3 regions of the Vibrio harveyi genome follow, and region 2 is predicted to be linked to each of the others. Evidence: predicted binding sites of a transcription regulator. Region 2 holds the regulator's gene; each other region holds the start of a gene.

Region 1 (3,270 bases), 1.7 Mb from region 2:
GTGTTGACCACATGCTAGATGGTCTGACGGAGTGGGCTCCTGCACCGAAAACGCGTCAAGCAGTTGAGCGTGATGTTGAAGCAACAGAAGACAAGTTCTCTGGTTTCGTATTTAAGATCCAAGCAAACATGGATCCAAAACACCGTGACCGTATTGCCTTCATGCGTATCGTATCGGGTACTTACACGCAAGGCATGAAGATGAACCACGTTCGTCTTGGCAAGCAAGTGAGTATTTCAGATGCGGTAACCTTTATGGCGGGTGACCGTTCTCGTGCAGAGCACGCTTACGCGGGTGACATCATTGGTCTACACAACCACGGCACTATCCAAATTGGTGACACTTTCACTCAAGGTGAAGCGCTGAAGTTCTCTGGTATTCCAAACTTTGCTCCGGAATTGTTCCGTCGTATTCGTCTAAAAGATCCATTGAAGCAGAAGCAGCTACTAAAAGGTCTGGTTCAGCTGTCTGAAGAAGGTGCGGTACAGGTATTCCGTCCATTGCAAAACAACGACCTTATCGTAGGTGCGGTTGGTGTACTTCAGTTTGACGTGGTTGTAGCTCGTTTGAAGTCAGAATACAACGTTGAAGCGATCTATGAAGGCGTGAACGTGGCAACTGCTCGTTGGGTTGAGTGTGGCGATGCGAAGAAACTGGATGAGTTCCAGCGTAAGAACCAAACGAACCTAGCATTGGACGGTGGCGATAACCTAACTTACATTGCACCGACCATGGTTAACCTAAACCTAGCGCAAGAGCGTTTCCCTGATATCGATTTCCGTGCGACACGTGAGCACTAATCGAATCTAACTCGCTTTACATCGCGTACTAGATTATAAGCCGCCGTTAGCTATACACTTAGTTAACGGCGGTTTTTTTATTTGGTTTGGAAAGAACTCTATGAGCTAAAAAAGGGTGGGCAATGAACTGGTTTAAAAAAGGACTTAAACGCTACGATGATTGGTGCAAAGAGATGGGACTAACACCCGATCAAAAGCGCAGTTGCGTGCCTTACAAACAAGACCCAGCTAATGAGCCATCTTCAACAAAGAAAGAAGAGCAAGAGAAGCCAAGTAATGAAACTGTTTGACACTCATTGCCACTTTGACTTCGATGTCTTCCAAGATGACTTTGCATATCAAGTTGAGCTTGCGCGTGAGCAAGGAGTAGAGCGCATCCTTATTCCGTCTGTCGGGCCAAGTAATTGGACTCGCATTCAAGACCTCGCCAATCAATATTCTCATCTCTATTATGCGCTGGGTTTTCATCCCTATTTTCTCCAACAAGAGTTTGAGCAATTTGCTCCAGAGTTGGAATCATTGCTTTCTTCTTCCAACCGGCAATGCGTTGCAATAGGAGAGTGCGGTTTGGATTTCGCCATCGAAGTGCCAGTTGAGCGACAAGAGCGCGCGCTTGAGTTGCAATTTGAGCTAGCAAAGCGGTTTGATTTACCGGTGATCCTGCACAGCCGCAAAGCGCACAATCGACTTATTCAGATGGTTAAAGCGGCACATTTACCAAAAGGTGGGGTGTTGCATGCGTTCTCAGGCAGCTACCAACAGGCGATGGAATGGGTTCGATTAGGCTTTTCGATTGGCGTCGGAGGCACCATTACGTATCCGAGAGCTAACAAAACTCGCGACGCAATTCAAAGATTACCCCTTGAACATCTCGTCTTAGAAACGGATGCCCCAGATATGCCTATACTTGGCTATCAGGGTGAGCCGAATCATCCCTTACAACTCATTCATGTTCTCAATGAATTGACTTCTTTACATAGCAAAAGCAAGCAATCGATTGCTTCTCAGCTGTGGGAAAATAGCAATTCTGCTTTCTTTATATGTGAATAAAATCTAAAGAAGCTGTTTAAAAGCGAAAACGTTTTCCTGCTTATTGTGAGTTGACTCACAAACGAGAGTGAATCAATGATGAATCTTATAAGAAAGTGTGAGGGTGGCATTACTTTAATTGATTCTGCATGAGTATAATTGCCCCCGCTTTATAGCTCCATTTTGTAACACGCCAACAAATAACTTATAAGGAAGTCATAAACTATGAGCCTGTTTATGAGCCTAGTCGGTATGGTAGTGCTTCTTGCTATCGCATTTGCATTTTCCAATAACCGTAAAGCTATCAATCTAAGAACTGTGGGTGGCGCATTTGCTATCCAATTCATCCTAGGTGCATTCGTTCTTTACGTACCTTGGGGCCGTGATCTACTAAACGGTTTCTCTACTGGTGTTTCTAACGTTATCAACTACGGTAACAACGGTTCATCATTCCTATTCGGTGGTCTTGTTTCTGACAAGATGTTCGAAGTATTCGGCGGCGGCGGCTTCATCTTCGCATTCCGCGTTCTTCCTACACTGATCTTCTTCTCAGCACTGATTTCAGTTCTTTACTACATTGGCGTAATGCAGTGGGTTATCAAGATTCTTGGTGGTGCACTACAAAAAGCGCTTGGCACTTCTCGTGCGGAATCAATGTCTGCAGCAGCTAACATTTTCGTAGGTCAAACTGAAGCACCTCTTGTTGTTCGTCCTTTCGTTCCAAAAATGACTCAATCTGAGCTATTTGCGGTAATGTGTGGTGGTCTAGCATCTGTAGCTGGTGGTGTACTAGCAGGTTACGCTTCAATGGGTGTACCTCTAGAGTACCTAGTAGCAGCATCATTCATGGCAGCACCAGGTGGTCTACTATTCGCTAAGATTCTTCACCCAGAGACTGAACAGCCTCACGAAGACATCGAAGAAGCAATGGACGGTGGCGACGACAAACCAGCTAACGTAATCGACGCAGCAGCGGGCGGTGCGGCTTCTGGTCTACAACTAGCACTAAACGTTGGTGCAATGCTAATCGCGTTCGTAGGTCTGATTGCGCTTGTTAACGGTATGCTAGGTGGCATCGGCGGTTGGTTCGGTATGCCTGAACTGACTCTAGAACTAATCCTAGGTTACGCGTTCTCTCCACTAGCATTCCTAATCGGTGTTCCTTGGGACGAAGCAGTTGTTGCTGGTTCATTCATCGGTCAGAAACTAGTTATTAACGAATTCGTTGCTTACTTGAACTTCACACCTTACCTAGGTGACAGCGCTCAAGTAGTTGCGGCAACTGGTGAAGTAATGTCTGAGAAGACTACAGCTATCATCTCATTCGCACTATGTGGCTTCGCGAACCTTTCTTCTATCGCGATCCTACTTGGTGGTCTAGGTAGCCTTGCACCAAACCGTCGTTCAGATATCGCTCGCATGGGTATTAAAGCAGTTCTTG
Region 2 (3,270 bases):
GGCAGGTTAATATCCAGCATGATTAGGTCAACATCACCGCCTTGAAGCACTTCGCGCATCTCTGCGCCGCTTTCTGCTTCACTGACTTTGTAACCTTCATTTTGGAAATAGCCCGCGAGCTTACTGCGAGTTACAACATCATCTTCTACGACTAATACGTGATAGCTCATTTACACCACTTTCTGTCTTTTTTATTTTCCAAGACGTATTCTATTCATAACTAGTAACATTTCTAGTCATAGATACATTAAAAAGCAAGATTTTGCGATTTTATTGATTCAAAGCAAGCTTATTTACAGCCATTCACAAATACGCATATTTTCCAATAATGCATAACAATTATAGTTACTGCTATTCATCTTAATTGTTTACACTTAAGGGATAACCATTCAGGAGCAAAAAAATGCAAGAAGTGAAAGCTTTTAACGAGAAACGCGCAGAAATCTATTGGTGGTTTTCTAGCCTGTTCGCAAAAGAACTGACAGAGAAAGAACTAGAAACCTACCACAGTGTTGAAATTCGAAGCTTTTTAGCGGGTCTTGGTGAAAACGAATCACTAAAACCAGCTGTTGATACCCTTGTTGATGCACTCAACCGTTTACAAGACCGTGAAGACGCTCAGTTAGAATTAGCAGCGGACTTCTGTGAACTCTTTCTAAAAACAGAAAAGCACGGCGCACTGCCTTATGCTTCAATGTACATCGGCGAATCTGGTTTATTAAATGATAAGCCAGCAGAAGAGATGGAAAAACTGATGGCAGACTTTGGCGTGCAAGTGGACGAAAATCTGAAAGAACCAGCGGACCACTTAGCGGTCGAGCTAGATTTTCTAGGCAACATGATTATCCGCTCGAACGAACTAGAGCAAGATAAACATATGGAAGAAGCGTTCGGAAAACAGAACGAGTTCATCCAACAACACCTTATGACTTGGCTGCCACAGTTTGCTGCTAAATGTAAGCAATTCGACGAATTTGGCTTCTACATTAGCGTTACGCAACTATTAATTGCATTTTGTAAACTGGACAGCACCTACCTTCTTGGTGAATAATTGCCACCTATTTTGGGGAGTCTGTCATTCAGACTCCCTATTTTATTCGTTTGTTTTTAATCTGGCACAGAGAAATACAATCAATTTAGCCGTTAAAATGTGACCTCAGGGGCACAAAACAACTGCCTAGAATATTGCCAGCTTGCTCGCATCAGTCTAAAATGTGAGCGCAAACGATTAAATATGATTTATATGTAAACCGCTGAAATAAAGCGGTTTTTGTGTTTTCTTAACAGGATTGCTGACCAATTCCTCACTTATATAAGAAAGGAATATGAGACTCAGCGATAAATGTTGCTACAAACCTTTTTATACCGATTTCGGAACAACCGCTGCCAAATATCTCAGCAATGCCCCTATTCGCAGTTGCTCGGTTTGCGCAAGACCCTAAGCGTATGGTTGTCTTCACTACGGTATTTACAGTAGCTCGATACAGGACATCATTTATGGCCACTATTAAAGACGTTGCTCGCTTAGCCGGCGTTTCTACCACTACGGTTTCGCACGTAATTAATAAAACTCGCTTTGTTGCTGAAGCAACTCAAGAAAAAGTAATGAAAGCGGTGGATGAACTTAATTACGCACCAAGTGCCGTTGCGCGCAGTTTAAAATGCAACTCAACTCGTACCATCGGTATGTTAGTTACTCAATCTACCAACCTATTCTTCTCTGAAGTAATCGACGGCGTTGAGAGCTACTGTTACCGTCAAGGTTACACTCTGATCCTATGTAACACGGGCGGTATTTACGAGAAGCAACGTGACTACATCCGCATGCTAGCTGAGAAACGTGTAGATGGCATTCTAGTAATGTGTTCTGACCTTACGGAAGAGCTAAAAGAGATGCTTGACCGTCATTCAGATATTCCTAAAGTTGTCATGGATTGGGGTCCTGAAAGCTCACAAGCAGACAAGATCATCGATAACTCAGAAGAAGGCGGTTACATCGCAACAAAATACCTGATCGACAATGGTCATACTGATATTGCTTGTCTGAGCGGTCACTTCGAAAAAGCAGCTTGCCAAGAACGTATTGCGGGTTACCGTCGTGCGATGGCTGAAGCAAATCTAGCCGTTAACGAAGATTGGATTCTTGAAGGCAACTTTGAGTGTGACACGGCTGTCTTAGCTGCAGATAACATCAGTGCTATGGACAAACGTCCAACCGCTGTTTTCTGTTTCAATGACACTATGGCTCTTGGCTTGATGAGCCGCCTACAACAAAACGGTATCAAAGTACCAGACGATATTTCTGTTATCGGTTACGACAATATCGAACTTGCTGAGTACTTCTCTCCACCGCTAACGACGATTCACCAACCAAAACGTCGTGTGGGTAAAAATGCATTTGAGATCCTACTTGAGCGCATCAAAGATAAAGAGCATGAGAAGCGTGTTTTCGAAATGCAACCAGAGATCGTTGTGCGTAATACAGTTAAGAAATTGAACTGATCTCTCACTTGATTTTATAAAGCGCTCCTAGGGGCGCTTTTTTATTGCCTAAAAATAACTTTTTTGGACATTTCATCAGAAAAATAATTTAAAGAACGAAGATAAGTTGCTGTTTTAACTCAAGGTAGCACATATCCTTGATAGACCTTTTGTATTACAATTATACATTCCAGCATATGAAACTTTACACATCAAATTACCACTATTAACTGAACCAAGATCACACTTCAACGTTTGAAACGTGATGTTAATTCAATATACGAAGTATCCTCAAAGAGTCACGCACAGGGCAAACCATCCGAAAGGGTGGGACGCAAAGCCTCCGGCCTGAACCATCTTATTAGATGGAAGGTAGCGGGGTTACCGATGGCAAATATGCATTAAGTGAGTTTACCCTTTAATGACATTGTGTCTGCATGCATTTGCTAATCTCTCGGACCTGATTTTTGGTGGCGTAATATTAATTACACCGAGATAACACACCATGGATAAACCGATACTCAAAGACTCAATGAAGCTGTTTGAGGCACTTGGTAATATCAAGTCGCGCTCAATGTTTGGTGGTTTTGGGCTCTTCGCCGATGAAACGATGTTTGCGCTTGTCGTAAACAATCAACTTCATATTCGAGCTGACCAACAAACTTCATCTGACTTCGAGACTCAAGGACTAAAACCGTACGTCTACAAGAAACGTGGTTTCCCAGTCGTTACGAAATACTATGCAATTTCTGATGATCTTTGGGACACAACCGACCGCTTGATTGAAGT
Region 3 (3,270 bases), 350 kb from region 2:
TCGAACAATAACCCTACTGGTTAAAACCAAACTCGCTATTTCGAAGAACCTACGAGATATCAGGATATCTTGTTTCAACACTCTCTAAGTAACAACGATAATTTGAGATTCCCTATCCCGCTCGTTCCTCGCTTGTAGGGAATGACGACATTGGCTCTTGAGTAAATCAAAAGTATATTCAGAACCTAATAACCTCTTTCGTTTTCCACGCAAATACTCCCAAGCTTCCACATAGCAACCTGTCTCTCAGAGACCAAAGCACATCATTCCGAAGAGCCTAAGCTGATATTTCCATACGCTAGAAAAACAAAAAGGTCCTCAAACGAGGACCTTTCATCAATCAAATTATCACACTGAATCGCAGAAATAGAACGAGTCAGCCTGTACTACTTTGCAAAGAAAGCGAATTTACACAGAGAACTATGCGTAAACTGGTAGACGCTTACAGATCTCTAGAACTTTCTGCTTCGTCGCTTCGATAACTTCCTCGTTGCCGATGTTATCTAGAACATCACACATCCAGTTTGCTAGCTCTTTCGCGTCATCTTCAGTGAAGCCGCGGCGAGTAATTGCTGGCGTACCAACACGGATACCAGACGTTACGAATGGGCTGCGTGGGTCGTTTGGAACCGAGTTCTTGTTTACTGTGATGTTTGCTGCACCTAGTGCTGCATCTGCATCTTTACCTGTAATGTCTTTGTCAATTAGGTCAACTAGGAATAGGTGGTTCTCAGTACCGTTAGATACGATTTTGTAACCACGCTCTTGGAATTGACCAACCATTGCTTTCGCGTTTTTCACTACGTTAGCTTGGTAAGCTTTGAATTCAGGTTCCATCGCTTCTTTGAACGCTACAGCTTTACCAGCAATAACGTGCATTAGAGGACCACCTTGGCCGCCAGGGAATACCGCTGAGTTCAGCTTCTTGTACAGCTCTTCACCTTCGTTAGAAAGGATAAGACCACCACGAGGACCTGCTAGCGTTTTGTGCGTCGTTGTTGTCACAACGTGAGCATGTGGAACTGGAGTCGGGTACTCGCCTGCTGCGATTAGACCAGCAACGTGCGCCATGTCTACGAATAGGTAAGCATCAACTTTGTCTGCGATTTCACGCATGCGTTTCCAATCAACGATTTGCGAGTAAGCAGAAAAACCACCGATGATCATCTTAGGCTTGTGCTCAAGCGCTAGCTGTTCCATCTCGTCGTAGTTGATTTGACCTGCTTCGTCGATACCGTAAGGAATAACGTTGTAGTGCTTACCAGAGAAGTTTACTGGTGAACCGTGAGTTAGGTGACCACCGTGCGCTAGGCTCATACCTAGAACTGTGTCGCCTGGGTTTAGAAGCGCCATGTAAACTGCGCTGTTTGCTTGAGAACCTGAGTGAGGCTGTACGTTCGCGTACTCACAACCAAATAGTTGGCATGCACGATCGATTGCTAGTGCTTCAGCTTTATCTACGTACTCACAACCGCCGTAGTAACGCTTGCCTGGGTAGCCTTCAGCGTATTTGTTCGTTAGCTGAGAACCTTGAGCTTCCATTACACGTGGACTTGTGTAGTTTTCAGAAGCGATAAGTTCAATGTGTTCTTCCTGGCGAAGAGTCTCTTCCTGGATAGCTGCGAACAGTTCCGCATCGTAATCTGCGATGTTCATATCACGCTTAAGCATCTGTATCTCCTGACTCAGATTGGTACTGAAAGTTGCAAAAAAACTGAATAACGACCTAACGCAAACGTTTTCGTCGACCTAATGGCGCGCATTCTACATAATTTGATCTAGGTCATAAAGAGAAATTTACAATTTTTCTCATGCAGTTTTTTCATGGTGACAAGCAAGAAATATCATGACGATGTTGCAATCGTTTAACCATGATTCCCTGACTGTCAATTTTGTGCTTTACACCCTGTAAAACAACAATTACATAGGTTTACCGCAAATTTTACCCTCTAGCTACCGAAAAGATCATCTTTTTACTACTATGCACGCCCGAATTATCACAAACGACTGCATATTAGATGGAAAAACACTCAAGAAAAGAAGACTGGATGGCAATTCTTACAGGTACCTTTTTGGTAGCTCAAGGCGTTTTCTTTCTCCAATCCGCGAACCTCTTAACCGGAGGCACAACCGGATTGGCTCTGCTTATTAGCCAATTTACACCTTTTACGTTTGGTGTGCTTTACTTTTTAGCCAACTGTCCTTTTTACTTGCTCGCATGGAAACGCTTCGGTCGTCACTTTGCCATTAACAGTGCAATTTCTGGCGCTTTGGTTTCTATCTTTGCTGATCACCTGTATTTACTGATTTCATTGGAATCAATCAACGAAATTTACTGCGCGGTAGCGGGTGGCTTGCTGATGGGCTTGGGTATGTTGATCCTATTCCGTCATCGTTCAAGCTTGGGCGGCTTTAACGTATTGTGCTTATTCATCCAAGATAAGTTCGGTATTTCTGTAGGTAAATCCCAGATGGCAATTGACGCATGTATCTTGTTTGCGTCTTTCTTCTTCGTCACACCTTGGGTTATTGGGTTGTCGATACTTGGAGCCTTCGCACTGAACCTCGTGCTTGCGATGAACCATAAACCGCATCGCTATTCGGTGAGCTACGGTTCATAGCCTTTCCATGATGATTGGAGCGCAATTTATAAGATTTTGCGCTCCAATGACTATATAATATCTCGCCATTCACTAATCACTCATGATGGTATGCGAGACTTTCTACAACAAGCCAAACAAACCAAAAGTCAGATTGCTATTGGCGAGCTTATCTACAATCCAGAGACTCAAACTCTGCATAAACAAGCAGTCAGTATCGATCTTGAGCCGCGTACCGTCGAGTTACTGGAGCTGTTGCTCACCAGTGTTGGACACCCACTCTCTGCTGAAACCATCATCGAGACCATTTGGCAAAGTAAGTTCATTTCAAAGAATGTCCTAACCAACCGAATCAGTACACTCAGAGCTTTGCTTCAAGAACACTTGCCGGAGCACGATGCAGCCAAATTGTTGGTCACCTACCCACGTAAAGGTTACTTCCTTAATCCAGCCAATATTCAATTGCTACCTCCAGCCCAGAAGGCTCAGCAAACCAAAGAGCCAGCTAAGAGCAACCTTGCCCCTGCGTCTCACAAATTCAAACTTGTTTATGGCTTATGCGCCGCACTTGCGCTAATGAGCATTGGGCTTGGGGTGACGCTGTGGCAACAGCAAGGCATTTCAACTCAGCAAACTCGAAACCAACTCTTAATCCCTAAAGTAGAATTGT

What was found. Region 2 encodes PurR, which represses purine synthesis genes. Its sites were predicted from a motif close to TNANGNAAACGTTTNCNTNA; they were not measured.
Region 1: the regulator PurR is predicted to act here: its motif matches at 1,871-1,890, upstream of QMY49_RS01575 (NupC/NupG family nucleoside CNT transporter).
Region 3: the regulator PurR is predicted to act here: its motif matches at 1,728-1,747, upstream of glyA (serine hydroxymethyltransferase).

What each region holds. Positions count from the first base shown of each region.
Region 1 covers NZ_CP125875.1:328,052-331,321, forward strand. The annotation lists gene prfC (peptide chain release factor 3) at 1-800, shown strand, start outside; gene QMY49_RS01565 (DUF5363 family protein) at 923-1,090, shown strand; gene QMY49_RS01570 (TatD family hydrolase) at 1,077-1,850, shown strand; gene QMY49_RS01575 (NupC/NupG family nucleoside CNT transporter) at 2,055-3,270, shown strand, end outside.
Region 2 covers NZ_CP125875.1:1,992,757-1,996,026, forward strand. The annotation lists gene torR (two-component system response regulator TorR) at 1-170, opposite strand, end outside; gene torD (molecular chaperone TorD) at 404-1,051, shown strand; gene purR (HTH-type transcriptional repressor PurR) at 1,498-2,502, shown strand; cyclic di-GMP riboswitch class I at 2,781-2,870, shown strand; gene QMY49_RS09555 (TfoX/Sxy family DNA transformation protein) at 2,987-3,270, shown strand, end outside.
Region 3 covers NZ_CP125875.1:2,347,582-2,350,851, forward strand. The annotation lists gene glyA (serine hydroxymethyltransferase) at 421-1,671, opposite strand; gene QMY49_RS11240 (YitT family protein) at 2,019-2,621, shown strand; gene QMY49_RS11245 (winged helix-turn-helix domain-containing protein) at 2,712-3,270, shown strand, end outside.